3 regions of the Parviterribacter multiflagellatus genome follow, and region 3 is predicted to be linked to each of the others. Evidence: riboswitches for the same ligand, from Rfam matches in the RefSeq annotation. Region 3 holds a riboswitch; each other region holds the start of a gene.
What was found. Region 3 has a riboswitch for cobalamin ahead of AC1UE5_RS03170 (hypothetical protein). Riboswitches for the same ligand answer to the same signal wherever they lie in the genome.
Positions count from the first base shown of each region.

Region 1: another riboswitch for cobalamin. It lies ahead of AC1UE5_RS00340 (CbtB domain-containing protein); the one in region 3 lies ahead of AC1UE5_RS03170 (hypothetical protein).
Region 2: another riboswitch for cobalamin. It lies ahead of AC1UE5_RS25865 (ABC transporter substrate-binding protein); the one in region 3 lies ahead of AC1UE5_RS03170 (hypothetical protein).

Region 1 covers NZ_JBXPIZ010000001.1:72,286-82,588, reverse strand. Annotated here, with positions in the region: gene AC1UE5_RS00370 (VWA domain-containing protein) at 1-65, opposite strand, end outside; gene cobN (cobaltochelatase subunit CobN) at 149-3,910, opposite strand; gene AC1UE5_RS00360 (cobyric acid synthase) at 3,895-5,418, opposite strand; gene AC1UE5_RS00355 (cobalamin biosynthesis protein) at 5,415-6,323, opposite strand; gene AC1UE5_RS00350 (histidine phosphatase family protein) at 6,320-6,931, opposite strand; gene AC1UE5_RS00345 (CbtA family protein) at 6,937-7,677, opposite strand; gene AC1UE5_RS00340 (CbtB domain-containing protein) at 7,702-7,929, opposite strand; cobalamin riboswitch at 7,922-8,042, opposite strand; gene AC1UE5_RS00335 (CE1 family esterase) at 8,037-8,807, opposite strand; gene AC1UE5_RS00330 (glycoside hydrolase family 3 C-terminal domain-containing protein) at 8,900-10,303, opposite strand, start outside.
Region 2 covers NZ_JBXPIZ010000013.1:139,256-149,558, reverse strand. Annotated here, with positions in the region: gene AC1UE5_RS25900 (methyl-accepting chemotaxis protein) at 1-1,101, opposite strand, end outside; gene AC1UE5_RS25895 (collagen-like triple helix repeat-containing protein) at 1,260-2,018, opposite strand; gene AC1UE5_RS25890 (MurL-like N-terminal domain-containing) at 2,091-3,455, shown strand; gene murD (UDP-N-acetylmuramoyl-L-alanine--D-glutamate ligase) at 3,436-4,800, shown strand; gene fdhA (formaldehyde dehydrogenase, glutathione-independent) at 4,872-6,113, shown strand; gene AC1UE5_RS25875 (hypothetical protein) at 6,129-6,350, opposite strand; gene AC1UE5_RS25870 (GTP-binding protein) at 6,435-7,574, shown strand; cobalamin riboswitch at 7,573-7,757, shown strand; gene AC1UE5_RS25865 (ABC transporter substrate-binding protein) at 7,833-8,864, shown strand; gene AC1UE5_RS25860 (FecCD family ABC transporter permease) at 8,903-9,937, shown strand; gene AC1UE5_RS25855 (ABC transporter ATP-binding protein) at 9,934-10,303, shown strand, end outside.
Region 3 covers NZ_JBXPIZ010000001.1:696,976-707,278, reverse strand. Annotated here, with positions in the region: gene AC1UE5_RS03200 (Re/Si-specific NAD(P)(+) transhydrogenase subunit alpha) at 1-980, opposite strand, end outside; gene AC1UE5_RS03195 (prenyltransferase/squalene oxidase repeat-containing protein) at 994-2,541, opposite strand; gene AC1UE5_RS03190 (ABC transporter ATP-binding protein) at 2,538-4,178, opposite strand; gene AC1UE5_RS03185 (energy-coupling factor transporter transmembrane component T) at 4,184-5,047, opposite strand; gene AC1UE5_RS03180 (DUF4430 domain-containing protein) at 5,044-6,000, opposite strand; gene AC1UE5_RS03175 (hypothetical protein) at 5,997-6,626, opposite strand; gene AC1UE5_RS03170 (hypothetical protein) at 6,652-7,758, opposite strand; cobalamin riboswitch at 7,793-8,022, opposite strand; gene AC1UE5_RS03165 (cob(I)yrinic acid a,c-diamide adenosyltransferase) at 7,999-8,562, shown strand; gene cobS (adenosylcobinamide-GDP ribazoletransferase) at 8,585-9,328, shown strand; gene AC1UE5_RS03155 (helix-turn-helix domain-containing protein) at 9,346-10,086, opposite strand; gene AC1UE5_RS03150 (hypothetical protein) at 10,188-10,303, opposite strand, start outside.

The DNA of each region.
Region 1 (10,303 bases), 620 kb from region 3:
CCGCCGATCGCGGGGTCGACCGCGATGGCGAGGAGGGCCTCGCGCAGCGCGTCCTGGCCGACGATCGCGGAAAGGGGGAACGCGGGTGGGCCGGCGGGGGCGGCGGAGGTGGTGCCGGCGGGCGGCGCGGCGGGGTGCGGCGCGGCGGTCACGCGGTGGCCTCCTCCAGCTCGCCTTCGACCTCCAGGTACGCCTCGCGCAGACCGGCGAGGGTCGCGTCCGACGGCGCCTCCCACAGGCCGCGGTCGGCGGCCTCGAGCAGCCGCTCGGCGATCGCGCGCAGCGCCCACGGGTTCGAGCGCTTCATGAAGTCGCGGACCGACGGGTCGAGGACGTACTTCTCGCTCAGCGTCTCGTACATCCAGTCCTCGACGACGCCGGTGGTGGCGTCGTAGCCGAAGAGGTAGTCGACGGTCGCCGACAGCTCGAAGGCGCCCTTGTAGCCGTGGCGGATCATCGACGCGATCCAGCGCGGGTTGGCGACGCGCGCCCGGAAGACGCGCTTGGACTCCTCCGCGAGCGTGCGCGCATGGACCCGCTCGGGATCCGCGCTGTCGCCGATGACCGCGCGCGGCGGCGCCTGCGATGGGCCGCGCACGTGGCGCGCGTACGCCACCATCCCGCCGTGCTCGGCGTAGTAGTCAGACGAGTCGAGCAGGTCGTGCTCGCGGTTGTCGACGTTCTTCACCGCGACGTCGATCCGCGCGAACTGCTCGCGCATCGCCGCGCGCGCCTCGACGCCGTCGAGGCCCCGGCCGTACGCGTGGCCGCCCCACGCCTCGTACACCGCGGCGAGGTCGGCGTCGTCGCGCCAGTTGCGGACGTCGATGAGCTGCAGGAGGCCCGCGCCGTACGAGCCCGGCGGCGTCCCGAACACGCGCGTGGTCGCGCGGCGCCACGCCGCGGCCTCGTCGCCGAGCTCGCCGGCAAGCCGCGCCGCGTCCTCCAGCGCATGCTTGCGGACGAAGTTCATCTCCACCGGCTCGTCGAGCCCCGCGACGAGGGTCACCGCGTCGTCGAGCAGTCCGATCAGGTGCGGGAACGCGTCCCGGAAGAAGCCCGAGATCCGCATCGTCACGTCGATCCGCGGACGCCCCAGCTCCTCCAGCGGAATGGCGGAAATTCCGCCGATGCGGCGCGTCTCCGGATGCCACACCGGCCGCACGCCGAGCAGCGCCAGGACCTCGCCCGCGTCGTCGCCGTGGGTGCGCATCGCGGCCGTCCCCCACACGACGATGCCGACGGTCTCCGGGTGCGTGCCGCGCTCGGCGACCTCCCGCGCGAGGAGCGCGTCGGCGAGCCGCGTGCCGGTCGCGTAGGCCAGCTCGGACGGGAGCGCCTTCGGGTCGACCGCGTAGAAGTTGCGACCGGTCGGGAGCACGTCGGCGCGGCCGCGGGTCGGGGAGCCGGAGGGCCCGGCCGGGACGTGGCGGCCACGCAGGCCGGCGAGCAGGTTCGTGATCTCGTCGCTGGTCTGCCGCAGGCGCGGGAGCACGACGTCGGCGGCGTAGGTGAGCGACGCGACGACGCCGGGGTCCGCGGCGCCGAGCACCTCCTCGCACACCGCGGCGGCATCCCCGAATCCTCGATCTTCGAAGATCTGCAGGAGCGCGCGCTGGGCGTCCTCGAGCCGGTCGACGAGGTCCGCGTTGGTGTGCGCGGGGCCGGGGAAGCGCGCGGTGAGGGGCTGCGGGGCGGAGGCGTTGGGCGCACCGGCGTCGGCGAGGAGCGCGGGCTCGTCGAGGCCGAAGGCCGCGGCGATCGCGCGGCGCAGCCCGGGCACGTCGTCGCTGCCGAGGCGGAGGATGGCGGCGAGGAGCCCACGCAGCTGCTCCCCCGCCGGCGCGCGGCCGAGGACGTGGAGCCCGTCGCGCACCTGGAGGTCCTTGATCTCGCAGAGGTAGCCGTCGACGTGCTCGATCAGCTCGCCGAACTCCTCCAGGTCCGGCTGCTCCTCCGCCTCGATGCCGAGGTCGCGGTGCAGCTCGGCCTCGTGCAGCACCGTCCAGATCTGCGACGCGAGCGCGGGGAGCTTGGGCGGGTCGAGCGCCTCGCAGCGCGCGAACTCGTCCATCAGCTGCTCCAGCCGGGCCAGCTCGTCGTACGTCTCGGCGCGCATCATCGGCGGCACGAGGTGGTCGACGATCACCGCGTGCGCGCGGCGCTTGGCCTGAACGCCCTCGCCGGGGTCGTTGACCACGAACGGGTAGAAGAACGGCACGTCGCCGAGCGCCGCGTCGGGCGCCGACTCGGGCCCCAGCCCCAGTCCCTTGCCGGGCAGCCACTCCAGCGTCCCGTGCTTGCCGAGGTGGACGATCGCGTCGGCGCCGAACTCCTCGTCGAGCCAGCGGTACGCGGCGAGGTAGTGGTGCGCGGGCGCGAGGTCGGGGTCGTGGTAGATCGCGACCGGGTTCTCGCCGTAGCCGCGGGGCGGCTGGATCGCGACGAAGACGTTGCCGAGCCGCAGGCCCGCGATCACGAAGTCATCGCCGTCCACGTACCACTCGCCCGGCGCCGGCCCCCACGTCTCGACCACCGACGACCGCAGCTCCTCGGGCAGCGACGAGAACCACTGCGCGTACTGCCCGACCGGCAGCCGCGCGTCGGCGCCGCTCAGCTGCTCGTCGGTGAGGAACTCCTGGTCGTGGCCGCCCGCCGCGATCAGCGCGTGGATGAGCGCGTCGCCGCCGTCGTACGGGTTCTCCACCCGGTAGCCCGCCTGCGCGAGCGCCTCCAGCAGCAGGACCGCCGACGCCGGCGTGTCGAGCCCGACCGCGTTCCCGACCCGCGCGTGCTTGGTGGGGAACGACGACAGGACGATGGCGATCTTCGCCTCGGCCGGCGGCGTGCGGCGCAGCTGCGCGTGGCGGACCGCGAGGCGCGCGAGGCGCGCGCAGCGCTCGAGGTCGGGACGGTAGTGGAGGACGGGCGTGCCGACGGACGGCGCAGCGGCGGCGACGTCGAGCGGCTCCTTGAAGCTGATCGGCACGCCGACGATCCGCCCGTCGAACTCGGGGATCGCGACCTGCATCGCGGCGTCGAGCGGGCTCAGGCCCATGTCCGACGCCGCCCACCGCTCGCGCGAGGTCGTCACGCACAGCGCCTGGATGACCGGCACGTCGAGCGCCTCCAGCACCTCGACGTGCCACTCCTCGGCGTCGCCCGCGTTCGCGCCGCCGGACGCCAGCACCGTCGTGACGAGCGCATCGATGCGCCCATCGAGCAGCTCCAGCACCGGCACGCGCCCGTCGGCGTCGGGCCGCAGCGAGTAGGCCCACGCGCAGATCACGTTCGCGCCGGCGGCCACGATCGCGTCGGCGAGCGCGTCGACGAACGCCGTGTTCCCCGTGACGCGGTGGGAGCGGTAGAAGACGAGCCCCACGGTCGGCCGCGCGGGGTCGTGCGCGGCGGTCGCGTCGGCCAGCTCGACGTCGCCGCGCCCCGGCACGTAGACGCCGAGGTCGGGCAGCGCGCTCGGCTCCTCGAACCCGTGGCCGGTGAGCAGCAGCGTGTCGGAGAGGAAGCGCAGCAGGTTGCCCGTGTTCTCCACGCCGCCGTGGCGGAGGTAGTCGAACGCCTGCGCGACGACGGCGGTCGGGGCGGTGGAGAGCTCGGCCAGCTCGGCGTCGGGCTCGGCCTCACCGCCGAGGAGGATCAGCGGGATGCGCGCGGCGGCGCAGCGGGTCCGCAGCTCGTCCACCCCCTCCGGCCAGGCGCGGCGGCCGCCGAGGAGGCGTGCGACGACGACCCGCGTGGAGGCGGAGACGGTGGCGTCGAGGAACGCGCCCACGTCGTCGCCGGCCGTCGCGGGGTTCGCGCACCGCACCTCGCCGAAGCCGTCGGGCAGCTCCGCCACCGCATGGGCCGCGGCGAGGATGTCGGTGTCGGCGGTGGTCAGGAGAAGAAGCACGCGGAGCCTCCGGGGGCGAGGACGGGAAGGTTCGGGGGAGCGCCGCGCTCGATCAGCGCCATCAGCGCGTCGGTGTCGGCGTGCTCCTCGACGAGGTCGCCGAGGCGGTCGAGATGGCGCTCGCGGACGGCGGCGAACGGCTCCCTGCCGGGCAGCCAGTCGCGGCCGCGCTCGGCGGCGACCCAGCAGAGCAGCGCGCGGCGGACGTCGTCGCCTTCGAGCAGGCCGTGCCACGAGGTGCCGAGCACCGAGCCGGCCCGGCAGCCCTCGCCCGTGTCGGTGCCGTCGTCGAGGAGCGGCGCGGCGCCGCGGCGGACCGGGCGGCCGTGGCGGATCTCGTAGCCGCTCGCCCCGACGTCGCCGTACCGCCCGCGCACCTGCCGCAGCACCTTCTCGGGCGCGAACACGGTCTCGACGGGGAGCAGGCCGAGGCCGTGCACCTCGCCGCGCCGGGACTCGACGTCGTCCGAGATCCGCCCGCCGAGCATCTGGTAGCCGCCGCAGACGCCGAGGATCGGTTGGCCGGCGGCGGCGCGGCGGGCGAGGGCGTCGGCGAGGCCGGACGCGCGCAGACGCTCGAGGTCCTCCACCGTGGCCTTCGTGCCGGGAAGCAGGACGAGGTCGGCGCGCTCGACGTCGGTGACGGAGCGGGTGAAGCGGACGCTCACCCCCGGCTCGGCGGCGAGCGCGTCGACGTCGGTGAAGTTGCTCATCCAGCGCAGGCGGACGACCGCGACCTCGAGCGTGTCGCGCCCACGCGCGGCGAGCGGCTCGGGCCGGGGCGCCTCCAGCGCGAGCGAGTCCTCGACGTCGAGCCACAGCCCCTCCTGCCACGGCAGCACGCCGAACGTCGGGCGCCCGGTCAGGCGCGTGAAGTCGTCGACGCCGGGCTGCAGGATCGTCGCGTCGCCGCGGAACTTGTTGATCAGGAAGCCTGCGATCAAAGCCTGGTCGGCGGGCTCGAGCAGCGCGAGCGTCCCGTAGAGCGAGGCGAACACGCCGCCGCGGTCGATGTCGCCGACCACGACCACCGGGAGCGCGGCGCTGCGGGCCAGGCCCATGTTCGCCAGGTCGCCGTGGCGGAGGTTGATCTCGGCGGGCGAGCCGGCGCCTTCGCAGATCACCACGTCGAAGCGCGAACGGAGGTCGGCCAGCGCGGCCGCGACGCCCTCGCGCAGGTCGTGCTTGAGCTCCTGGTACGAGCGCGCGTCGGCGTCGGCGTAAGGCTTGCCCATCAGCAGCACCTGCGAGTGCGTCGCGCCGGAGGGCTTGATGAGGACCGGGTTCATCGCCGCCTCGGGCTCCACCCCGGCCGCCGCGGCCTGCATCGTCTGCGCGCGCCCGATCTCCGCCCCTCCCGGCGTGACCGCGGAGTTGAGCGCCATGTTCTGCGCCTTGAACGGCGCGACGGAGACGCCGCGGCGGTGCAGCCAGCGGCAGATCCCGGCGGTGACGAGCGACTTGCCGGCGTCCGACGCGGTGCCGGCGACGAGGAGCCCGCCGCTCACGCGCGTGCCCTCCGGACCGCGGTGGCGGCGAGCGCGCACGCGGCACCGACGGCGAGCGAGAGGCGCGCGGCGCGGTCGACGTCGGCCGGGCTCGGCGCGCGCCCGTCGCCGAGGTGCGGGCGGTGCTCGACGCGCTCGGGGTAGACGTTCGTGCCGCCGAGGCGGACGCCCAGCGCGCCGGCGAACGCGGCCTCCGCGCGGCCGCCGTTCGGCGAGGGGTGCCGCGCGCCGTACCGCAGCGTGGTGCGCAGGGTCGCGGAGGGGGAGCCCCCGACCAGCGGCGCGAGGGCCGCGGTGGCGAGCGCCGTCACCCGCGCGGCGGGCCAGTTCAGGACGTCGTCGAGCCGCGCGGACGCCCACCCGAACCGCTCGTGCCGCGCCGTGCGGTGCCCGACCATCGCGTCGAGCGTGTTCGCCGCGCGGTGCGCGAGCACGCCGCCCGGCCCGGCGACCGCGGCCCAGAAGAGCGGCGCGACGACCGCGTCGACGGTGTTCTCCGCCACCGACTCGACGGCCGCGCGGCACAGCTCCGGGCCGTCGAGCGCGGAGGGGTCGCGGCCGACGAGCGCGGGGACGGCGCGGCGCGCGGCCGGGAGGTCGCCGGCCGCGACGAAGCCGCCGACCCGCCGCGCCTCGCGCGCCAGCGACCGGCCGCCGAGGGCGACCCACAGCGCCGCGGCAAGCACCGCGCCGCGCGGGAGGACGCGGGTGAGGAGGTGGGCGGCGACGGCGGTGCCGCCGACGAGGACGGCGGTGTAGCCCGCGCCGGCGAGGCGGGAGGGCCGCCACACGGCGCGCTCGAGGCGCGCGGCGAGGGTGCCGAAGAGCGCCACCGGATGCCCGCGCCGCGGGTCGCCGAAGGCCACGTCCGCCCCGAACCCGACGAGCACGGCCGCGCCGCTCACGCCTGGGCCTCCGCCGGCGCCGGCTCCGCGGTGCGCCCCGGCGCGACCACCGCCGCGTTCACCTTCGTCACGGTCCAGCACCCGTCGTGCGCGTGCAGCTCGGTGAGATGGAGCGGCGAGACGTCGATCCGCCAGAAGGCGTCGATCGGCGCGCCCAGCGCGGTCACGACCGCGGCCTTCACGACGCCGCCGTGCGTCGCCGCGATGGCGCGGCCGTCGCGCTCGGCCTGGCCGCGCAGCCACTCCCCGACCCGCGCGACGAACGCCGCCAGCGACTCGCCCCCGTGCGGCGCGGCGGCCGGGTCCCCCATCCACGCGGCGACCCCCTCGGGGTCGGCCTCGTTCAGCTCCGCCAGCGAGCGCCCGCGCCACGTGCCGAAGTCGCATTCGTTGAGCGCGCGCTCCACCCGCACCGGCGCGAGCCCGGCCGCCGCGGCGGTCTCCCGCGCGCGGCCTGCCTCGCTGCACAGCGCGTCGCCGCGGCCGAGCCGCCCGCGCAGCGCACGGGCAGCGTCCCGCCCGGCGTCGTCGAGCGGCTCGTCGAGCGGGAACGCGGCGCGGCGCACGGCCGAGGTCGGCGCGTGACGGAGGAGCACGAGGCGGCGCACCCGGCCTACGCGGTGGCGGTGGCTCGTCCGGGGACCGCGCGCAGCGACGCGATCCCGTACCCGACGCCGAGCGCCGTCCACAGCACGGCCTGCGTGCCGAGCGATGAGAGCCGGAACTCCCACAGCAGCGACGCCGGGAAGCCGTCGGGCACCTCGTCCACGCCGGGCAGCACGAGCAGCAGGAAGCCCGCGAGGACCACGAACGTCCCGCCCGCCAGCAGCGGCCGGCGCCACACGGGCGCGTCGGGGCCGACGCTCCACGCCACCCGCACCGCGGCCAGCAGCGCGGCCGCGCCGCCCGCGAGCAGCGCGAGGTAGAGCCAGGTCCGCTCCCCGATCGTGTCCGGGTCGCCCACCGCGGGCGGGTTCGCCGGGTACTTGAGGAACGGCACCAGCACGAAGACGAGGAACAGCGCGCCCGCAAGCCGGACCGACAGCTGCCAGTCGTCCCGCGCGGCGCCACGGCCGCGGGCGACGGCGAAGACGAGCGCGAAGACCGTGCCGACGCAGAGGCCGTACAGCAGCGTGCCGAGGAACAGGCCGCCGCGCTGCTCGTCGCGGCTCACGACCCAGTCGGAGACGTGCGCGGGGACGGCGAGCTGCAGCGACGCGTGGGCGCCCGCCGCCTCCTCGATGTCGATCGCGTCCTGGACAAGCGGCTCGCCGAAGGCGAACGCGAAGCATCCGGCCAGCAGGCCGGCGATCGCGCCGACGACGAGCCCCCTGCGGATCAGGGGCCAGACCATGGCTCTCGGAAGGTCCGAGGAGCGCTAGTGGCAGGGGACGCCGAGCAGGTGCCGGGCGTCGTGGACGAGCTCGTGCAGGAAGGTCCCCGTCTGCGAGATCGCGCCCTGGTCGAACTGCACCAGGTAGATCGTCAGCAGCGCGAGCGCGGCGGCGAAGAACGCGGGCCGGAGGTCGCGAAGCGGGATGGGGTTGGGCGAAGCCGGGTTCATGGATCTCCTCGGGAACTCGCGTCCGTCGACGGGGATGTTCACGACGTCCGAGTTCCTGACTTCCAGGCCCTTGCGAGGTCTGGTCACAGTGGCGCGACCGTGCCGGGCTTGCACCGGCTTCCTCGTTCGTCGTGCTGACGGCGGCCACCTTACTGCGCGCCCCGGCGGCTCGCAATCACGTCGGTGAGGAACTGACCGATGACGGGCGTCATGCCGGGCAGCCAGCCGTGCTCGCCGGCGACGACGCGCAGCTCCGCAGGCGCGCGACCGGCGTTTCGCTCCTGCCAGCGGCGCACCGTGGCGCGCGGCGACGGCCAGTCGTACGCGCCGCGGCGGCCCCGGTCGAGCGGGAGCACGCGGTCCTCGGTCGCGTGGAGGTGGAGCACGGCGACGGGCCGGCGCCCGCCGTTGGCGCACCGCGTCAGGGTCTCGACGGTGGCGACGGCGGCGATCGCGGTGACGAGCGGCCGGCGCTCGCAGGCCAGGGCGTACGCGAGGAAGCCGCCGTTGGAGAACCCGACCGCGGCCACGCGGGAGCGGTCGATGCGGTGGCGGTCGCCGACCCGCGCAAGGAGCGCGCGGACGAACCGCAGCTCGTCGCGCGGCGTCACGCCGTGGACGCGGGGCAGGTACCCGTCGACGACGAACCGCCCGCCGCGCGCGTCGGGGTAGACCGCGATCCACCCGCGCGCCGCCGCCTCGGCGTCGAACCCGCTCTGGGTGGCGATCGTGCCGCCGGACTCGCGCCGCCCGCCGCCGTGAAGGACGAACACGACCGGCCGCCGCGTGCCCGCCGGCGCCGGGGTGTCGGGCACGAAGACCCGGTACGTCCGCTCGCCGATGCGGCCGTGGACCACCCGCGCCTCCGCCGCCTGCGCGGCGAACGCCAGGACGAGGACGATGCCTGCAAGCCACCTCATGCAGACGAGGACGGCTGTGCGGCGCGGGAGTTGCGCAGGTGGGCCGCCTCACCGCCGCGAGGCGACGGTGCGACGGCCCACCCGAGGCGCGGCTACCGCGCGGCGGCGGCCGGCGCGAGCACCGTGGCCCGCGCACGGGTCGCCCCGCGCACGGCGGAGCGACGGAGCGTGATCGGCACCGTCGTGGTCCGGCCGCCCGCGACCGTGACCGTCCGCGTCCCGGCGCGGCGGCCCGCGACCGTCACGGCCACGGTCCCCCGGCACGAGCGGCCCTTGGCCGCCGGGCACCGCACCTTCACGGCCGCGCGGCGGCCGTCGACCCGCACCGTGCGGGCGACGACCACCGGCCGCACCGCGCGGGCGGCGGCCCGGCGCGACGCGGCGTCCCCGCGCACCGCGGCGGCGGGCGAGGAGGGGCCCGCCGCCGGGGTCGCGGTGGAGGGCGCGCCGCCGGCGGACGGCGCACCCCCGGCCTGCGCGTCCGGCCCGGCCGGGCCCTCAGGCCCGACGGGCGCTGCGGGCTCCGGCGTCGCCGGCTCACCCGCCGGCGCCGGCTTGCCGTTGCGCACGCGGACCCAGTCGAACGACGCGGTCAGGTCCGACGCGGCGGCGGCGCCGAACGCGTAGAGCCCGACCTGCACGTTCTCCAGGCTCGCGCCGGTCTCGTACAGCACGCGGTAGTCGCTGCCGTCCTTCGACCAGTACGCGACGTACCGCGGCCCGCGCTTGACGAGCTTGAGCCACACGGTCCGCGCGTCGCCCAGCGACGACGCGGTGGCGACCGACGCGAGCGTCTGCGTCACCGGCGCGCCCGACGCGGCGTCCTCGACCGTGAGGGAGATCCGCGGCGCGCCGCCGCCGTGCTCCCATCCCAGCCGCAGGTGCTCGTCGTCGCCCGCGTAGGCGATCAGGCCGGCCTGCTGCCCGGCCGCGGCCAGCGGCCCGCTGAACGTCAGCTTCGTCGCGACCGTCCAGTCGCCCAGCGCCGGCTGCACCAGCACGTTCCGCGCGCTGTTCGCCGTGCCGTCGAGCGTGCCGGGCCGCAGCCCGATCGACAGCGCTCGCTCACCCGCGGTGACCGCCGACGCGTCCGGGCGCAGCCAGCGCCACTGCGCGCCGACCGCCCCGTCGAGCTCGTCGCCCGTCGCCCGCCGCGCGAGGTGCACGACGTACGTCTGGCGGATGCCGTCCGCGCCGGTCGCGACGACCCGGGCGGTGCCCGGCACGGCGCCGGCCTGCTGGACGTCGACCACCGTGTCGGGGTCGGCCGCCTGCGCCGCGACCTGCGGCACGCCGGCCTCGCCCTCGGGCACGATCACGTCGTACGCGTAGACGTCCGGCTGGAAGCCGCGGCCCGGGTCGTACGCCGTCAGCGGCTTGCCGCCGACGGTGATCCCGGACAGCTTGGACTCGACCCGCACGACGAACGACGTCGTCCGCGTCACGCCGGCGTACGTCACCTTCGCGGTGACCGTCGCGACGCCGTTGCCGACGGT
Region 2 (10,303 bases), on a different contig from region 3:
CGAGCGGGCCATCCGGCCGACCTCGTCGTGCGAGCGCACGTCGAGCGCGACGTCGGTGTCGCCCTCGGCCAGGCGCTCGGCGGCCGCGGCCACCTCCTGCACCGGCTTGGCCAGGCGCTGGGCGACGAAGACGATCATCGCGGCCGCGGCGAGCAGCAGGACGAGCGCGACGACGATGAGCTTGGTCCGCAGCGCGGCGGCGTCGGCGAGCACCTCGTCCATCGGCGCGACGGTCAGGTACGCCCACTTGCCGGTGGCGACGGGCGCGCTGCTGACGAGGACGTCCTTGCCGGTGAACGGGTCGGTCGTCTCGGCGTGCGCGGCGCGGCCGGCCTTCACGGCGGCGGCGATCTGCGCGAGCTCCCCGCTGCCGTCCTTCTCGGCCAGCTTGGTGAGCGTGCCGGTGCCGAGCTGCTTCTTGTCCGGCGCCGAGACGAGGATGCCGCCGTTGGAGACGAGCATCGCGTAGCCGGAATCGAGGATCTTGCGCTTGCTGATGGCCGCGTGCTGCTGGTCGAGCGTCGCGTCGACGCTCGCGGCGCCGATGAAGCGGTCGCCGGCGTACATCGGCACCGCGTAGCTCGTCCACACGATGCCGTCCCAGGCGTACGGCTCGTTCACCACCGCACGGCCCTCGTCACGCGGCTGCGCGTAGAAGGCGTCGTCGTCGGTCGGCGGCTTGCTCAGCGGGTGGAACGCGAGCTTGTCGCCCTCGCGCGAGAAGTACGTGCCGAAGCGGCCGTCCTTCATCGCGCCGGTCGCCTCGTCGCCACGGTGGGCGGCGTCGGCGCCGTCGAACGCGTTCGGCTCGAACACGAACCCGAACGACATGAGCGAGCGGTCGCGCACGCCGAGCCGGCGCACGTCGTCGAGCACGGCCGCGCGACTCTGGCCGCGGTCGCCCTCGACCATGGTCGCCAGGGCCTGCGCGGACGTCATCTTGGACGCGACCTCGGCGTCGAACGCGTTGGCGTCCGCGGCCGCGGTCTGGCCCATCTTCTCGACCGCGTCCTCCCGTGCGCGGTCGGTCGCGCTGGTGATCGCCAGCGTGGCTAGCGCCGCGAGCGCGAGCACGACGACGGGGAGGAGGTAGGTCAGCATGCGCGCACGCAGGGACCCGGTGAGAGCGCGGGCCGGCCGCGCGACGAACGAAGGCATAGCTCTCCGCAGGTCGGACGAGCCGCCGGGATGTTGAGGGGGTCAGGCGACCAGCGTGGACGTGCGTTCAGTCACGAACGCCCGACTTGGCGCCGCCGCGCTCAGTCGACCACGAACGCGAGCAGTCGGACGTTCGTGCTGTCCTTGCCCGTGTTGGTGCCGACCACCTCCTCGGTGACGTGGAGCGTGTGCGTTCCGGCCGGGACGTCCGGCGTGATGCCGCTCGCGAGCATGAACTCCTCGTTCGACTGCCCCTTCGGCGTGGAGACCACGTAGAAGACGCCGCGGGCGTTGCGCGCGGCCGGGGTGTCCCGGTCGATCGTGACACCCAACCTGCGCGTGCAGTGGGTGGCGCTGCCGGCGGCGCAGTCGAGGCGGAACGACCCGCTGAGCTGCACGAAGATCCGGCCGGGCTCGTCGAGCGTGATGGTCGTGCCGTAGCCGACGAGGATCGGCGAGACGGTCGGGTTCGTGATGTCGGACCCCGCCACGGTGATGCCGGAGATGCCGGCCGGCCCGGGCTCGCCCTGCGGCCCGGCGACGCCCTGCAGGCCCTGGACCCCCTGCAGCCCCGGCTCCCCCTGCGGGCCGGCGGGACCTTGCGCCCCGGTCGCGCCCGCGGGGCCGGTGGCGCCGGCCGGGCCGGTCGCGCCGGTCGCGCCGCGCGTTCCGGCGGTCGACTTCGCGTCGAGCTTCTTCCGCACGGAGCTCGCGAGCTTCGACTCGCTCACCGCGCTCTTGCGGATCTGCGCCGACCCGACGCTGTTCTTCGGCAGCTGCACCGCCGCGTAGGACGTGCCGCCCAGCGCGACGAAGAGCGCGAGGAGGCCGATGTGGTGGCGCTTCAGGTAGGCGAGCATTGGCGCGGGAACGCTACCGGTCGTGTCAAGCGGCACGTGCGGCGCGTGGCGCGGCGCTCGTACCCTTGACGCGTGCCCGAGACCGAGCGGTTCGACCCCACCGCGTACAGCACGTTCCGGTTCGTCTCCCGCTCGATCGACGGTGACGGGCGGGTGGAGCTGCGGTACGCGCTCGACGACGCGCACGAGTTCGTCGAGGTGTACGAGGTGCCCGTCCCGGACGGCGGCATCCCGGAGGGCGACCCGCGGGTCGAGGCGATCCTCGACCTCCTCCACTGGACCGCCGGCGTCAGCTACTACAAGACCGCCGTGCCGCCCCGCGTGGCCATCGACGGCGACCGGCAGCCCACGCCCGCGGCGGCCGACCTGCTCGAGGCGCTCTACAGCGAGGGGCTGGGGGAGTTCGCGTACCGCAACGCGCTGCCGCATCTGCCGCGACCGGTCTTCCCGCGCGCGCCCGCGCGCGAAGCGGCCGGCGAGCAAGGGCGTGGGGAGCTGCGCCGCGTGCTCGTCCCCGTCGGCGGCGGCAAGGACTCCGCGGTCGCGATCGAGATCGTCCGCCGCTCGGGTCTCGACCTCGCGCTCTTCTCGGTCAACACCGCCAAGCCCATCGACGCCACGGTCGAGGTCGCCCAGCTCCCGCGGCTGCTCGTCCGCCGCCGGATCTCCTCCCACCTGATCGAGCTCAACGGGCAGGGCGCGCTGAACGGGCACGTCCCGATCACCGCGATCGTCTCGTGCGTCGCGCTGCTCACGGCGGCCCTGCACGGCTTCGACGCCGTCGCGCTGGCGAACGAGCGCAGCGCGAACTTCGGCAACGTCGCGTTCGACGGGGTCGAGGTCAACCACCAGTTCTCCAAGAGCGCGCTGGTGGAGCGGATGTTCGCCGCCGCGCTCGCCGAGAGCGCTCCGGGCCTCCAGCTCTTCTCCATCGTCCGCCCGGCGTCGGAGCTGGCGATCGCCCGCGCGTTCGCCCAGCTCGACGCGTACCACCCGGCCTTCACGAGCTGCAACCGCAGCTTCACGATCGACCCCAGCCGCCGCCTCACCCACTGGTGCCGCGACTGCGACAAGTGCCGGTTCGTGTTCCTCGTCCTCGCGCCGTTCCTCGACCCCGACGCGCTGGAGCGCATCTTCGGCGGCGCGATGCTCGAGGACCGCGCGCAGTACGACGGGTTCGCGCAGCTGACCGCGACCGGCGGGCTGAAGCCGTGGGAGTGCGTCGGCGAGGTGGAGGAGAGCGTCGCCGCGATCCGCCTCCTGGCCGCCGACCCGCGCTGGCGCGACCAGGCGAACGTCAAGCGGCTGGCGGCCGAGGTGCTCCCGCGCTTCGACGGGGCCGCGAGCACCCAGCCGGACGCCTACTTCCGCCTGAGCGACGAGCACGGCGTGCCCGACGAGCTCCTCGACGACGTGCATGCGCTTCTCGGAGCTTGACGGCCGCACGGTCGGGGTCTGGGGCCTCGGCCGCGAGATCCGCTCGTTCGCGACCCAGCTCGCGCGGCGGCTGCCGGGCGCGCGCATCGCGGCGGTCGCGCTCGACGCGCCCGACGCGGAGGAGCTGCCCGACGAGGTCGCGGCGTTCGCGCCCCGCGTCACCGGCCCGGGCGCGGAGGCGGTCGCGGCGCTCGGCGCGTGCGACGTCGTCGTCCGCTCCCCCGGTGTCTCGATCCACCGCGACGAGCTGCGCACGCTCGCGGCCCGCGGCATCCCCCACACGACGCCGACCGGCCTGTGGCTCGCCGAGCACGGCCCGCAGCGCGTCATCGGCATCACCGGCACGAAGGGCAAGTCGACCACGGCGACCGCCGCCGCGCACCTGCTGCGCGCCGCCGGCGTGCCGGTCGAGCTGGCAGGCAACATCGGCCGCCCGGCACTCGACCTGCTCGACGTCGCCGGCCCCGACACGTGGGTCGTGCTCGAGCTGTCGAGCTACCAGATCGCCGACCTGCCGGCCGGCCCGCAGATCGCGGTGATGACGAACCTCTACGGCGAGCACGTCGACTGGCACGGGAGCGTCGAGACGTACCGGCGCGAGAAGCTCCGGCTGCTGAGCCTGCCCGGGGTCGCGACCTGCGTCCTGCGCCCGGCCGACGCGGAGGCCGTGGCGGCGGCGAGCCGGACCGCGCTGCGGGTCGTGTTCGAGACGCCGGAAGGCTGGCATGTCGAGAGGGACGGCGGGATCGCGGACGGCGCGGGCGTGCACGTCGCAGCCGACGCGCTCCCCCTCCGCGGCCGCCACAACGCCGCGAACCTCTGCGCCGCCCTCGCCGCCCTCGACGCCGCCGGCCTCCCGCGCCCGGCGGACCTCGCGGCCGCGCTCACCGGCCTGGAGCCGCTCCCGCACCGCCTCCAGACCGTGCTAACGCGCGACGGCGTGGACTGGGTCGACGACTCGATCTCCACCACGCCCGAGTCGACGCTCGCGGCGCTCGCCGCCTACCCCGGCCGCGACCTCGTGCTGATCGCCGGCGGCACCGACCGCGAGCAGGACTTCGCGCAGCTGGCCGCCGAGCTGGCGCGCCGTCCCGACGTCACGCTGCTCGCCGTTCCTCCCACTGGCGCGCGGCTGCTCGCGGCGGCGCGCGAGGCGGGCGTCCCGGACGCGCGCGCAGCCGCCTGCGCCGATCTCGACGAAGCCGTCGCGGAGGCTCACCGCCGCGCGACGTTCGGCACCACGGTCCTGCTCTCCCCCGCCGCCCCGAGCTACCACGCCTACCGCGACTTCACCGAACGCGGCAGACACTTCCTCGACCTTGCCATGGCGGCGGCCGAGTGGTAGTCCACACCTGACGCCCGGGCTGAAGCGCAGGGGCGACCAGCTCCGGGTCCGGGCGGGAGAGGAGCACGCACATGGCGGACAACCATGGCGTCGCGTACATGGGCCCCAAGCGCGTCGAGGTCCAGTCGATCGACTTCCCGAAGCTCGAGCTGCAGGACGGGCCGGGCGTCCACCCCGACAACGTGGGGCGCAAGTGCGACCACGGGGTGATCCTGCGGATCGTCGCGACGAACATCTGCGGCAGCGACCAGCACATGGTCCGCGGCCGCACCACGGCGCCGGAGGGGCTGATCCTCGGCCACGAGATCACCGGTGAGGTGATCGAGGTCGGCCGGGACGTCGAGTTCATCAAGAAGGGCGACATCGTCTCGACGCCCTTCAACATCGCCTGCGGCCGCTGTCGCAACTGCAAGGAGGGGCACACCGGCGTCTGCCTGACGACGAACCCGGACCGGCCGGGCTCGGCGTACGGCTACGTCGACATGGGCGGCTGGGTCGGCGGCCAGGCGGAGTTCGTGATGGTCCCGTACGCGGACTGGAACCTCCTGCCGTTCCCCGACAAGGACGAGGCGATGGAGAAGATCCTCGACCTCACGATGCTGTCGGACATCTTCCCGACCGGCTACCACGGCTGCGTGAGCGCGGGCGTCGGCACCGGGAGCACCGTGTACGTCGCGGGCGCCGGGCCCGTCGGGCTCGCGGCGGCGCACTCGGCGCAGATCCTCGGGGCGGCGGTCGTCATCGTCGGCGACCTGGTCCCAGAGCGGCTCGCGCAGGCCCGCAGCTTCGGCTGCGAGACGATCGACGTCTCCAAGGGCGACCCGAAGGACCAGATCGCGGAGATCCTCGGCGTGCCGGAGGTCGACTGCGGCGTCGACGCGGTCGGGTTCGAGGCCCACGGGCACGGCTCGCACGCGGGCGAGGAGGCGCCGGCGACGGTCCTCAACTCGCTGATGGACCTCACGAAGGCCGCCGGCCAGCTCGGCATCCCGGGGCTCTACGTCACCGGCGACCCGGGCGCGGCGACCGAGGAGGCGAAGGTCGGCTCGCTGTCGATCCGCATCGGCCTCGGCTGGGCCAAGTCGCACCGGTTCGTCACCGGCCAGTGCCCGGTCATGCGGTACCACCGCGGGCTGATGGAGGCGATCCTCGCCGAGCGCGCGCACATCGCGAAGGCCGTCAACGCGACGGTCATCAACCTGGACGACGCTCCGCAGGGCTACGCCGACTTCGACGGCGGCGCCTCGAAGAAGTTCGTCCTGGATCCGCACGGGCTGCTGAAGAACGCCCGGCCGATCCCGCTGCCCGCGTAGGCCGCGGGCGGTTCGTCAGGCGGGGGAGCGGGCCGGCGCATCCGGCCCGCCACCCTCCGTCAGCTCCGCGATCCGCGCGCGCAGATCGGCGGCGTGCTCGCGGATCGCGGTCAGCCGCGGGTCGGTGCCGAGCGTGTGCGAGTGGCCCATCGCGAACGCGTACTCCATCGAGCCGATCAGCTCGCGGTACTCGGCGCGGAGCGCGTCGAGCTTGGTCATCGGGAGGTGGTGGGGCATGGGACGGGGTGCCCGTTCGCTTCGCCCCGAAATCCAGACGGCGCTCAAACTGAGAATAGATCTCATTTTGGTAGCGTGGGAGGCATGGACCTCCCACGCCTCCCCGTGACCGTCCTGTCGGGCTTCCTCGGCGCCGGCAAGACCACCCTGCTCGAGCACGTCCTGCGCAACCGCGAAGGGCTGCGCGTCGCCGTGATCGTCAACGACATGAGCGAGATCAACGTCGACGCGCAGCTCGTCGCGCGCGGCGACGCGTCGATCGACCACGTCGAGGAGCGGCTGGTCGAGATGAGCAACGGGTGCATCTGCTGCACGCTGCGCGAGGACCTGCTCGTGGAGGTCGCGCGGCTGGCGCGGGAGGGGCGGTTCGATCACCTGCTGATCGAGTCGAGCGGCATCTCGGAGCCGATGCCGGTCGCGGAGACGTTCACCTTCCCAGGCGAGGACGGCGTCGCGCTGAGCGACCTCGCGCGGCTCGACACCATGGTCACCGTCGTCGATGCGTCGACGTTCCTCGACGAGTGCGCGGGCCACGACGACCTCGCCACGCGCGGGCTCGGGCTGTCCGACGAGGACGACCGCGCGGTGGTCGACCTCCTGGTCGAGCAGGTCGAGTTCGCCGACGTGATCGTGCTCAACAAGGCCGACCTGGCCGGCGACGAGACGCTGCAGCGCACCGCGGCGGTCATCCGCACGCTCAACCCGGCCGCGACGGTGATCGGCGCGGTGCGGGGCGAGGTGCCGGTGAGCGAGGTCGTCGGTACCGGTCGCTTCGACCTCGAGCGCGCCGCCAACGCGCCCGGGTGGCTGAGCGTCATGCGCGGCGAGGAGCAGCCGGAGACCGAGGAGTACGGCATCGGCTCGTTCGCCTACCGCGCCCGCCGCCCGTTCCACCCCCAGCGGATCTGGCGGCTGATGCAGGCGCCGTGGGAGGGCGTCATCCGCGCCAAGGGCTTCTTCTGGCTCGCCGACCGGCCGCACCTCGCGGGCGAGTGGTCGCAGGCGGGCGGCGTCCTGACCGTCGGTCCGGCGGGCATGTGGGAGCGGCCCGGCGACGGCGTGCAGGAGCTGGTCTTCATCGGCACCGACCTCGACGAGCCCGCGATCCGCGCCCGCCTCGACGCCTGCCTGCTCACCGACGCGGAGCTGAGCGCCGGCCCCGACGCGTGGCGCGCGATGGCTGAGCCGGGCATGGACGCTTGGGTCCCCGCCGCCGTCGTGTAGGGTCCTGCCGCGAGCCAGTCGTACCCACCCTGGGTCAGGGAATCCGGTGAGAAGCCGGAGCTGACGCGCAGCGGTATGGGAGACGGAGGCGGCGACACGCCACTGGCCTGCTCCGGCAGGCTGGGAAGGCGCCGCGTCCGGACGATCCCGAGCCCGAAGACCTGCTGGCTTGCGGCCCGCCGTGCACGCTCGTGCGCGACCGGCCGGATCACGCCAAACGGGCTCCGCGTACGGGCCCTCTGATCGAAGGAGACCGCGATGCGCTCGCGGCTGGTGCAGGTCCTCGTCGTCGCCGTGGCCGCTGTGGCCCTGGCCGGATGTGGGGAGAACGAGAGCGAGACGGCCGCCGCGGCGCCCAGCGCCGCCGACTACCCGATGACGCTGCGCAACTGCGGCCGCACGGTGACGGTCGACGCTCCGCCGCAGCGGGCGGTGTCGGTCAACCAGGGCTCGACCGAGGTGCTGCTCTCGCTCGGCCTGGCCGACCGCATGGTGGGCACCGCGACGTGGACCGACCCGGTGCGGGAGAACCTCGCGGCGGAGAACGCGAAGGTGGAGCGGCTCAGCGACGACGCGCCCTCGTTCGAGCGCGTGCTGGCGCGCGAGCCCGACCTCGTCACGGCGTCGTTCGGCTTCGCGCTGAACGGCGAGGATCCGGACCGGCGCGCGAAGTACGCGCAGCTCGGCGTCCCGACCTACATGGCCCCGTCGGAGTGCACCGACCGGCCGGGCGGCGGCAGCGGCGACGGCCCGCGCTCGAAGCCGCTGAAGATCGAGGTCATCTACGACGAGGTGCGCGAGCTGGCGCGGATCTTCGGCGTCGAGGAGCGCGGCGAGCAGGTCGTCGCCGACCTGCGGCGGCGGCTCGCGGCGGCGTCCGGCGACGTCGCGAGGCCGGGCGTCACCGTGGCCTTCTGGTTCGCCAACTCCAAGGCGCCGTACATGGCCGGCTGCTGCGGCTCGTCGGGCATCATCTCGCGCGCGGTCGGCGTCGAGAACGTCTTCGCGGACACCCACGACGAGTGGCCGCAGGTCAGCTGGGAGAGCGTCGCCGAGCGCGACCCGGACGTGCTCGTGCTGGGCGACCTGACGCGCCGCCAGCAGTCCGCGGAGAGCTTCGACGCGAAGGTGCGGTTCCTCGAGCGCAACCCGGTCACGCGCCGGCTGACCGCGGTGCGCAAGAAACGCTACGTGGCGATGAACGGGGCGGACCTGAACCCGTCGCTCCGCACCGTCGACGGTGTCGAGAAGCTGGCGGCCGGGCTGCGCCGGCTCGGGCTGGCGCGGTAGTGCACGAGCTCGCCCCTGACGTCCGCCCGGCGGTCGCGCTGCCGGCCCCGGCCCGCCTCGCCGTCCGCGTCGCGGCGTGGGCGGCGGGGCTCGCCGTCCTGCTCGCGTCGCTGGCGGCGTCGATCGCGATCGGCCCGGCGGACCTGTCGGCGGGCGACGTCGCGCGCGTGGTCGGCGAGCACCTGGGGGTCAGCGGCGACGCCGGCGTGACGCGCATCCAGGACGGCATCGTGTGGGAGCTGCGGCTCCCGCGCGCGCTGCTCGCCGCGGTGTGCGGCGCGGGGCTGGCGCTGTGCGGGGCGATCATGCAGTCGCTGCTGCGCAACCCGTTGGCAGACCCGTTCGTGCTCGGGATCTCCTCTGGCGCGTCGACCGGCGCGGTGCTCGTCGTGGTGCTCGGGATCGGGGGCGGCGCGGTGTCGCTGAGCGCCGGCGCCTTCATCGGCGCGCTGGTGGCGTTCGGGCTCGTGCTGCTCCTCGCGGCGGGCGCGGGTGGCGGGACCGACCGCATCGTCCTCGCGGGCGTCGCGGGCACGCAGCTGTTCAGCGCGCTGACGTCGTTCATCGTCACCTCGTCCGCCGACGCCGAGCAGACGCGCGGGGTGCTGTTCTGGCTGCTCGGCTCGCTGGCGGGCGCGGACTACGGCGACGTGCTCGTGGCGGGCGCGGTCGCGGCGGTCGCGATGGCGGTGTGCGTCGCGCAGGCCCCGGCGCTCGACGCGTGCAGCTTCGGGCAGGACGCCGCCGCCGGGCTCGGTGTGCCGGTCGCGTGGCTGCGCGGCCTGCTCCTCGTCGTCACGGCACTGCTCACCGCGACGCTCGTGAGCGCGGCGGGCGCGATCGGGTTCGTCGGGCTCGTGCTGCCCCACGCGGCGCGGCTGCTCGTCGGCCCGGGCCACCGCATGCTGCTGCCCGCCACCGCGCTCGTGGGCGCGATCTTCCTCGTGTGGGTCGACACCGCGGCGCGGACGGTGCTCGACCCGCAGGAGCTGCCGGTCGGCGTCGTCACCGCGCTCGTCGGCGTCCCGGCGTTCGCGGCGATCCTCTACCGCCGTCGCGGGCGGAGCGCATGAGCGTCGCGGCGCGCGACGTGCGCTGGTCGGCGGGCGGCCGGCTGATCGTGGACGGCGTCTCGCTGGACGTCGCGCGGGGCGGCACGCTCGGGCTGCTCGGGCCGAACGGCTCGGGCAAGTCGTCGCTGCTGCGGCTGCTCGCGGGACTGCGCCGGCCGGATGGCGGCGCGGTCCTCCTCGACGGGCGGGAGCTCGGGACGCTCAGGCGGCGCGACGTCGCGCGCCGGCTCGCGGTGGTCGACCAGCACGCGACGACCGACGTGGAGATCACCGTGCTCGACGTCGTCCGGCTCGGCCGCATCCCACACCGCGGCGCGTGGACGGGGCGCAGCGCGGCCGACGACCGGGCGGTCGCCGAGGCGATCG
Region 3 (10,303 bases):
GAGAGGACGTTGCGCGCGTACAGCTGCGACGCGTGCTCGGCCATCTGCGACGGCAGGTTGAGCGGCGCGACGATCGTGACGTCGTGCTTGACGACGCTCTCGCCCGCCTCCGACAGCTCGCAGTTGCCGCCCGACTCTCCGGCCATGTCGATGATGACGCTGCCGGGCTTCATCGACTCGACGGCCGCCGCGGTGACCAGCACCGGGGCCCTCCGCCCCGGCACGTTCGCCGTGGTGATCACCGCGTCGAACTTGGCGATCGCGTCCTGCAGGCCCTGCTGCTGCTTGGCCTTCTCCTCGTCGGTGAGCTCGCGCGCGTAGCCGCCTTCGCCGGCCGCGTCCACGCCCACGTCGAGCCACTTGGCGCCGAGCGACTGCACCTGCTCGGCGACCTCGGGCCGCACGTCGTAGCCGGTGACCTGCGCGCCGAGGCGGCGCGCGGTCGCGATGGCCTGCAGGCCGGCGACGCCGACGCCCAGGACCAGCACGTTCGCGGGGCGGATCGTGCCCGCCGCGGTCATCAGCATCGGGAAGAGGCGCTGCAGCGACGTCGCCGCGAGCAGCGCCGCGCGGTAGCCGCCGATGTTCGCCTGCGAGGACAGCGCGTCCATCGCCTGCGCACGCGTGATGCGCGGGATCGACTCCATGGCGAAGGCGGTGACTCCCTTGTCCGCCAGCGCCTGGGCCGTCTCCGGCTGCGTGAGGGGCGCGAGGAAGCCGATCAGGATCGACCCCTCCCCCAGCTTCGCGATCTCCTCCGGCGTGGGGGCACCGACCTTCGCCACCACGTCGGCCTTCCAGGGGTCGCCGATCTCGGCTCCCGCCTCGGTGAACAGCTCATCAGGGAGGAGCGCACCGGCTCCGGCTCCGGACTCGACGACGACGCCGATCTCCTTCGCCGCAAGCCGCTTGACGACCTCCGGAACGAGCGCGACCCGGCGCTCGTTCTCCAGGGTTTCTCTAGGGACTCCGACCTTCACGAGGCGCGGGACGCTACACAAATGCGGCTAGTAACAGCGCGGTGAACTCGCGAAACTGGTGAAGGTCGACCCGTTTCAGGGTGTTTTGCCGCCGTGGTGTGACCGGAAGCACACGCTTCTCCATCGCGGCCAACGCCTGTGCCGTCACCCACGTCGGCGTCTGGTCGCTGGTGCGCGAGTAGCGGACCGAGCCGTCGGCCTGCTGGAGGGAGCGCAGATAGGCGAGCGGGGAGCGCGACCCGCCGCGGCGGACCTTGGACGGGTCGCGGCCGGCGGCGAGGAAGGCCTGGACGGCGAACGCGGTCGACTGGGCGTTGGACGGCTCGCCGGGCGTGAGCGGGAAGCCGCCGTCCTCGCCTTGGCGCTTGGCGAGCCACGCCGCGGCGCGCTTCGTGGCCTTCGAGCGGCCGAGGGCCTGCATCACGGCCGCGGTGTCGTCGATGCCGCTCGGGCCGCCCTTGCCCGCGACGCTCCAGCCGCCGTCCTCGTTCTGCTGCGCGCGCAGCCACGCGAGCGTCCTCTTCGGCGCGGCGCGGCCGGCGGCGCGGTAGGCCAGCACGGCGAACGCGGTCCGGTTGACGAGCTGCTCGTAGGAGCCGTTGCGCTCCTGCTTGCGGGTGAGCCGGGCGAGCGTCGGCTTGACCTCCTGGCCGGTCGCGCGCAGCGCGAGGATGACGCGCTCGAGGTCGCCGACGTCGGTGACCTTCTCCGCCTCGGCGGCGGCGTACGCGGCCGCCTTGGGGCCGGGGTCGACGCCCGCGGCGGCGAGCCCGACCACGGCCCAGCCGGAGGCGATCGGGTCGGCCTGCTCGCCACCCTTCGCGTCCGCGTAGCCACCGTCGGGCGTCTGCGCGGCCTGGAGGTACTCGACCGGCGTCGCCGCACGCGCGGCCTCAGTGGAGGCTGCGAGCGGGAGGAGCAGCGCCGCGGCGACCGCCGCGCCGGCGATGGGCACCGGGCGCCAGGTGATCTCGAACCGCGCACGGAACCGGCGCAGCGCGCGCACGAGCACCGGGCCGAACGCGAGGCAGAACGCGACGTTCCCCAGCGCGTGCGCGACGTTGAACGGCACGCCCTGGCCGAGGATCACGCCCAGCTCCCCCGTGCTGTGGCCGGTGTAGGTCACCCACAGGTGGAAGTCCATGAACATGCCGAAGAGCAGCCCCGCGACCGCGCACGCGGCGGCCAGCGACCAGCGGCCCAGCTCCCGCCCGAAGACCGCCGCGAGCCCCGCGCCCGCGAGCCCGACCGCGCCCCAGCCGACCATCTGCCACGGCGTGAACGGGCCTTGACCGAAGAAGAAGTTCGAGGCCAGCGCGGCGACCGCGCCGACGATGAAGCCCGGCGCGCCGCCGAGGACGTAGCCGGAGAGGAGCACGATGTCGGTCGTCGGCTTGACCGACGGCAGCGGCGCGAACGCCAGGCGGCCCAGCGCGGCGAGCGCGGCCAGCGTCGCGACGAGCGCGAGCACCTTCGCCGTCGGGTGCTGGCGCTCGTACCAGCCGAAGCCGGCGGCGAGCGCGGCGGCCAGGATCGCGAGCGACGCGAGCTGCCAGGTCATGCCTCGGGGACCTCCAGGGTCATGCGGTTGCGGAGGATCGCGGCGCCCTCCTCGGGAAGCAGGGCGCCCTCGACGATCCTCGCCGTCTCGGTGGCGAAGTACCAGCCGCCGGTCAGCACGTCGGCGGTCTTGCCGTCGGCGATCACGCGCCCGTCGGCGAGCAGCACCACGCGGTCGGCGAACGACGCGGCGAACTCGGGGTCGTGGACGGCGACGAGCACCGCCGAGCCTTCGAGCGAGAGGGACCGCAGCCGGTCGGCGAGGTCGCCCTTGGCGCCGCGGTCCAGCCCGCGGGTCGGCTCGTCGAGGCACACGACCGGCGGCTGCTCGCCCGCGCCCAGCACGACGGCCAGCGCGAGCCGCTGGCGCTCGCCGCCGGACAGGTCGCGCGGGTTGCGCTCGGGGTCGAGGTGGTCGAGCCCGACCGCCGCGAGGGCGTCGGACGGCGCCTCGTCCCCCACGCGGTCGTGCAGGAGGTAGTCGCCGGGGTGCTGGAGGAGCAGGGCCACGCGCCCGCTCGCGCGCACGCTCCCGCGCGTGGGCTGCAGGAGACCCGCCGCATGGCGCAGCAGCGTCGACTTGCCCGCGCCGTTGCGGCCCATCAGCGCGACGCGCTCGCCGGGCTTGAGCTGCAGGTCGATGCCGCGCAGCACCGCGCGGCCGCCGTGCAGCTCGTGCCAGACGCCGTGGAGCGCGAGCGCGGGCGGCTCCCCGGCGCGGGTGGTCCGCAGGCGCCCGAGCAGCCGGCCGGCGCCGGTGCCGGCCTTGCGCGGGCGCGCGCGCCGCTCCTCGGTCCCGCGGCGCGGCGCGGAGGTCTCCAGCAGGCCGTGGGCGCGCAGCGTCGCGCGCGCGTCCTTCACCCCGGCCGGCGGCGGCCGCAGCCCCGCGCGCGTGAGCAGGCGCGCGGCCGGCGTCTGGAGCGCGGGCGCGTTGTCCGCGGCCCAGGCCAGGAAGTCGCGCGGCCCGGCGTCGCAGGCCAAGCGCCCGCGGTCGAAGGCGAGCACGCGGTCGGCGGCGGCCAGGCACCGCTCCAGCCGGTGCTCGACGAGCACGATCGACGTCCCCCACTCCTCGTTGAGCCGCCGCAGCAGCCAGATCAGCTCGTCGCCCGCGACCGGGTCGAGCTGCGAGGTCGGCTCGTCGAGGAGCACGAGGCGCGGGCGCCCGGCCAGCGCGGCGGCCAGGGCCACCCGCTGCAGCTCCCCGCCGGACAGCTCGTGCGTGGGCCGGTCGAGCAGGTGCGCGATGCCGAGCGCGAGCGCCGCCTCCTCCACCCCACGCGCGACGCTCGCCGCGCCGTGGCCGCGGTTCTCCAGCGGGAAGGCCAGCTCGGAGCGGACGGTGTTGAGGACGACCTGCGTCTCCGGGTCCTGCAGCAGCGTGCCGGCGACGGCGCTCAGCTCGGACGGCCCGTGGTCGCGCGTGTCGAGCCCGCCGGTGACGACGCGCCCGCCGAACTCCCCGCCGTGGAAGTGCGGGACCAGGCCGGCGGCGGCGCGGACGACGGTCGACTTGCCCGAGGCGCTCAGGCCCGCCACGACGACGAACTCGCCCGGCTCGACGACGAACGAGACGTCGTCGAGCGCCGGCGTGTCCGCGCCGGGGTACGTGTAGGTGACGCGGTCGAACTCGAGCATGCCGCTCAGCGCTCGATCCCCCGGCGGCCGGCGAAGGGCAGCAGCGCGGCGAGCGCGGTCAGCCCGCACAGCGCGACGACGCCGGCGCCCCCGTCGACCTCGGTCAGCGGGTACGCGGTCACGCCCCCGATGCCCAGCAGCTCGGCGCCGACCGCCAGCGCGAGGATCGCGGCCGCGGACAGGGCGAAGGCGGTGTCGTGGCGCGACCACGGCTCGCGCAGCGCCGACGGCGACGGCCCGTGCGTGCCGTAGCCGCGCACCTCGAGCGTCGCGGCGACGTCGGCGGCGCGGTCCAGCGCGCCCGACGCGACCGCGCGCATGACCGCGACGCGGCCGGGCTCGTCGAGGCGGCAGCGCCCGGCCTCAGCCAGCCGCCGCCCGTCGCGCGCCAGCACCGGCACGAGCCGCACCGCCAGCGCGGCGGTCAGCGCGCTCCGCAGACTCACGCGGCGGAACAGCCTCAGCAGGCTGTCGGGGTCGACCGTCGCGGTGAAGAGCGCGGCGCCGAAGAGGATCACGAGCGCGCGGAGGCCGAGCAGCGCGCCGTAGACGAGCGCCTCGCGCGTGACGTCGATCTCGCCGAACGGCGGCACGTCGCCGAACCGCCAGACCACTGTCAGGCCCTCGCGCGAGACGAGCGGGTTGACGAGCGCGATCAGCACCGCGAACGGGAGCGCGTACTTGGCCATCCCGAGCACGCGGCGGCCGACGTGGGCGCCGGCCGCCGCGGCGACGCAGACCGCCAGGAGGGTGGCGAGGACGAGCGGGTGCTCGGTGAGCAGGGCGAACGTGACGAGCGCCAGCGCCCAGGCCGCGGCCACCGCGGCGCGAGCCGCGTGGAGCGGGCTGGAGCGGCGCTCGTAGGTCACCCCGCGCCCGCGCCCTCGGTCGCGTCGTCCGGCACCGGCAGCGGCACGCCCTGGCCCTCGGGCGAGACCGCGAGCGCGAACTTCTCGGCCAGCGCGCTCTCGTCGAACGCCGCCGCGGCCGCGCGGATGCCCGCGTCGTCGGTGCCGGTCACCACCCAGGTCGGAGCGTCCTCGCGCCACCGCGTCGCGGCGATCAGGCCGGTGCCCGGGCCGAGCTCCTGCGCGACCTCGCCGCGCGCGTCGAGCGCGGTGATCTTCTTGCCGTCCTCGGAGATGCGCGCGTACACGCCGCTCGCCTTCGGGCCGTCCTCGAGCCGCACGAGCGAGCGGTCGCCCCGCAGCGCCGGCCAGCGCCCGACGAGCACGCGCAGGTTCTCGAACCCGCCCTCGGTGCCCGGGCGTGACTTGCCGACCACGAGGCCGAGCTCGCCGAACTTGTCCTGCACCGTGTCGCACGCGTCGCGGATGCCCTCGTCGCACTCGATGCGCGTCGAGAACTTCTTGCCGTCCATGCCGGACACGAACGGCTCGGGGAACGAGCCGACCACCGCGGGCGTGGTGTTGGCCGCGCCCCAGTCGTGGCGGTCCCACCAGATGCGGTCGCCGCCGCGCACGTCGGTCGACGCGGCGCCCTCGTCCTCGAGGATGCCGTTGACGAAGTAGAACCAGTCGACGGGGCGGCCGCCCTCGCGCCCGCCGGTGACGCCGTTGATCGACTGCACGAAGCCGCCGCCGTAGCGCTTCTTGACCTCGGCGTTGCGCTCGAGCAGGCGCATCACGGTGTCGTCGCCCTCGACCTTCGGGGACGGCTGCTCGAGGATCGTCTCGGCGCCGAAGCCGTCGGTGATGGTGAGCTTGACGCTCGCGGGCTCGTCCGCGCCGGTGCCCGGGCCGCAGCCGGTGGCGAGGGCGATCGTGGCCGCGACCGCGACGCTCAGGGACTTCCGCGTCATCGTGCGCGCACCTCCGTGGGGAAGCCGCGCACGAGCCCGGCGCGGCGGCTGTCGATCCGGTAGCGGCTGCCCGGCGCGACGCGCACCGTCACGGTGCCGTCGCTCCCCGTCCGGTACGTCTGGCGCGTGCTCGTCCCGACGCGGCGGACGATCACCGTCGCGCCGGCGACGCGGGTCCCGCGGCCGTAGTCGTCGTAGCCGGTCACGGTCACCGTCAGGCGGCCGTTGGCCGAGCGCCCGCTGGTCGCCAGCGTCCGCCCGCACGCGCCGGCGCGCTTGCACCAGAACCAGGTGACGCGCTGGCCGGAACGCAGCGCGCCGGCGGGATCGCTGGCGGCGCGGCCCGGGACGCGGCGGCCGACCTTGTAGACCCAGCCGGCGGCGCCGCGCTCGCGGTCGCCGCGGACCTGGTCGACGTACAGCGCGCGGCACGAGCCCTCGACGGTGAACGGCAGGCGCAGCGCGCGCAGCACGCCGATCGGCAGCCCCGCCTGGAGCCGGCACGAGCCGACCGTGAGCGCCCCGACGCTCACCTGCTGCGGGCCGACGCTCCAGCCGTCGCGGCCGACGACCAGCGCCTCCACGCGCGGGGACGCGGCCTGTGCGGTGCCGGCCAGGGCCAGCACCGCACCGAACGCCGCGAAGGCGGTGCTAGCGAACCTCGAAGACGGCACGGTTCTCGCCGGTCCGGCGCTCCTCGTCACGGTTGTAGCTGCGGTCGGTGGCCTTCACGTCGAGCACGTAGCGGCCCTTCGGGAGCTTGGCCGGGAGCTGGTACTCCCAGTCGGCCTTGTCGCCGACGCTCCACCACCAGCCGCTGCTCGCGCCGCACTTCGGGCGGCGGATGAACCGCTCCCGCTTGGCGCTCCACGCGTAGCACTTGCCGCCGCTGGTGCGGGTGAGACGGAGCTTGACCGAGCGGATCCCGCCGGCCTCGGTGACCGTGCCCTTGAGGAGCCTGGGCGCCTTGGCGGCCGAGACGCGCTTCGCCAGACCCACGATCTTGCTCCGCGGCGCGGTCGTGTCCTTCTGCGTCGGCGGCGGCGTGCTCGGCGGCTGGACCTGGGGACCGGCGTTGGTGATGAGCGAGAAGACGTTCGAGCGCACTCGGTTCGGCGCGGTGGCCTGGATCGGGTTGACGCCGTCCGGCAGGCCGCTGAACGAGACGCGGCCCGCGGCGTCCGTGACCCCGCTCTTGGGGCCGGCGGTGACGGTCACGCCTGCCGCCGGCTTGGTCACGACGCCGTCGCTGTAGGTGAACGTGTCCTCCTGGACCCACACCTCGGCCGCGACGCCGTTCGAGGGCGCGGTGATCATCGAGACGACCAGCGGCATCCGGGTCGGGTTGCCTTGCGCGTCGTCACGCTGGGCGAAGATCAGGATGTCGTCGTTGTCGGCGAGCGGGACGGCGCAGTTCGCCGCGGTCGTCGGCTTGCGGTTCTGCCAGACGTGCCACCAGTCGTTCTGCGCGTACGTGTGCGACTCCCCGGCGATCGTGCTCGTGAGCGCCTTGCGGTCCCAGTTGCCGCCCGTCACGGTCTCGATGGCGCCGCCGATCGAGTCCCAGTTGCACGGCGTGCCGTCGGCCATCGCGAAGGTGCCGCTGGCGGGCACGACGAGGCGCTGCTTGGAGGCGAGGGTCGCGTCATCGCCCTCGATCCGGATGTTCACGGTGTCGGCCGCGGCGGGGGCCGCGGCGGTCGTGACGAGCGCTGCGGCGCAGGCTGCGGCGGTGAGGCCGCGGGACAGGACGTTCATGCGAGGAGCCACCCCTTGCTTCCACGAGGGCGTTGATGCTTGCTGGTCGGAGGCAGGTCTCCTGGCTTCCCGGGGCGGGCCTTGCCTGGCCCTGCTCACCGCGCCTTCCCAGGTCTCCTCGGCCCAGTGGCTCGCGTCGTCGCGTGCGGATCGCTTCCCGGTCACAGTGGCGGGACCGCGCCGGATTCGCACCGGACTTCCCTTGGCCACCGACCCTTGACGCATGCAATCCTAGCGCCGGTGACCGTCAACCTCACGCGCATCTACACGCGTCTCGGCGACGCGGGCGAGACCCATCTCGGCGACATGAGCCGGGTGCCGAAGACCCATCCGCGCATCGAGGCGTACGGCGATGTGGACGAGCTGAACTCCCACATCGGCGTGACGCTCCACGCCGCGGGGCTGCCCGACGCGTATGCCGGCTGGCTGCGCCGGGTGCAGAACGACCTGTTCGACGTCGGCGCCGACCTGTCCGTGCCGGAGTCCGACGACCCTGCCGCGCGCGAGCGGCTGCGGGTGCGGCCCGAGCAGGTCACGTGGCTGGAGGAGCGCTGCGACGAGGTCAACGCGGACCTGCCGAAGCTGCGCTCGTTCCTCCTCCCGGGCGGGACCGAGGCGGCCGCGCACCTGCACGTGTGCCGGACGGTGTGCCGGCGCGCCGAGCGGCGCGCGCTGGAGGTCGAGGGCGCGAACCCCGAGGTCCTGCGGTACCTCAACCGCCTGAGCGACCTGCTCTTCATCCTCTCGCGCGGGGCGAACCGCGGCGGCGAGGAGCCGCTGTGGGAGCCCGGTCGCTTCCAGTGACACGCGCCCGCGCCGCTGCGCGGTGACCCCCGTCGCTGACCTCCGCACCGCGGTCGGCTTCCTCACGCGGCTGCCGGTGCGGGACACCGCGCCACTCACGGCCGAGCGGTTCTCCGGAGTGTCGCTCTGGTTCCCCGTCGTCGGGCTGCTCGTCGGCGGGGTGCTCGGCGGCGTGCGGATCGGGCTCGACGCGGTCGGCGTCGACGCGGGCCCGGCGACGCTCCTCGCGCTGCTGGCCGCGATCCTCGTCACCGGTGGCCTCCACGAGGACGGCCTCGCGGACTGCGCCGACGCGCTCGGCGCGCACACGACGCGCGCCCGGAAGCTCGAGATCCTGCGCGACTCGCGGGTCGGGACGTTCGGAGCGCTCGCGGTGGTGCTCGCGGTCGCGCTGCCCTTCGCGACGCTCGCGCCGCTCGACGGCGACGAGGTCCTGCTCGCCGCGCTCGTCGGCCACGTGCTCGGGCGCTGGTCGACCGTGCCGCTCGCGTGGCTGCTGCCGCCCGCGCAGCCCGACGGCGCCGGAGCGCTGCTCCGGACCCGCTGGCCGCACGTCGCGGCGACGACGGTCGTCGCGGTCGCGGTCGCGCTGCTGTGCGGCGGCGTCGGCCCGGGCTTCGCGGCGCTCGGCGTGGCGCTCGCGGTGATGGCGGTGTGCTCGCTCGCGGCGCTGCGGTCGTTCGGGGGCGCGAGCGGCGACGTCTACGGCGCGACGAACAAGCTCGTCGAGCTCGGCGCGTACGTCGCCCTCGCCGCCTGCTGGTAGCCGGTCGCGGACCGCCGCTACGCCGCCACGCGGGCCCGCGCGAGCGCCTGCTCGGGATCGCCCGGCGGGTCGCCCAGCAGCAGCCAGCCGCCGCCCTCGGGCAGCCGCCGGACGAGGTGGCGGTCCTCCAGCGTCCGCAGCGCGCTCGTCACGCTCGGGCGCTGCGCTCCCACGAGCTGCGCGAGCGTCGCGTGCGTGAGCTTGAGCGGCACGGTCGTGCCCTCGGTCCCGACGCTCCCCCACCGGTCGGCCAGGTGCCACAGCAGCGCGAGCAGCCGCGCATCGAGCCGGGGCATCGCGCTCAGCGCGAGCAGCAGCCCGAGCAGCCGTGAGCGCCGCAGCGTACGGCTGAGCAGCTCGGCGGTGATCGTCGGCAGGCGGGTGCAGAGCGCGGCGAACCGGGCGTCGAGCACCGCCAGCCGCGTCGGCTGCAGCGCGCGCCACGCGCTCTCCGCGTCCACGGGCGCACCGCCCGCGTCCTCGCGGTGGTCCCACGGGCGGATCAGGTCCCCCGAGCCGAGCAGCTCGGCCGTCGAGTGCCGCCCCACGGCGGTCTCGCGGACGAGGAACCCGTCGAGGATGAGGAACCCCAGATCGCCAGGCGAACCGCCCAGGGGATGGTCGGCCTTCCATGCTCCACGGGGCAGCCGCACCTCCGCGGCCACGAGGTGCCGCGCGGCGACGGCGAGCTCCGCTTCATCCAGCGCGGAGGCGAGCTGAGGGTCCTCTTCGAGGACATGCACGACGTTGGGCGCCAAGGTCTCCAGGGTAGGGGGACGGAACCGGTTCGGTCCCGTTCCGGACGCCTACCCCCGCGGTCGCCGAACCACGCCTGCGTAGGCGCGTTCGGCCCGGTCGTTCACCCGCGCGCGGGCGGCGCGCCGAGCGGCGGGCCGGAGAACACGAGCCGCGCGGCCACCGTCTCGTCCATCGTGTCCGCCGTCGCGGCGTCGTCGATCACTGCGACTTCGAGCC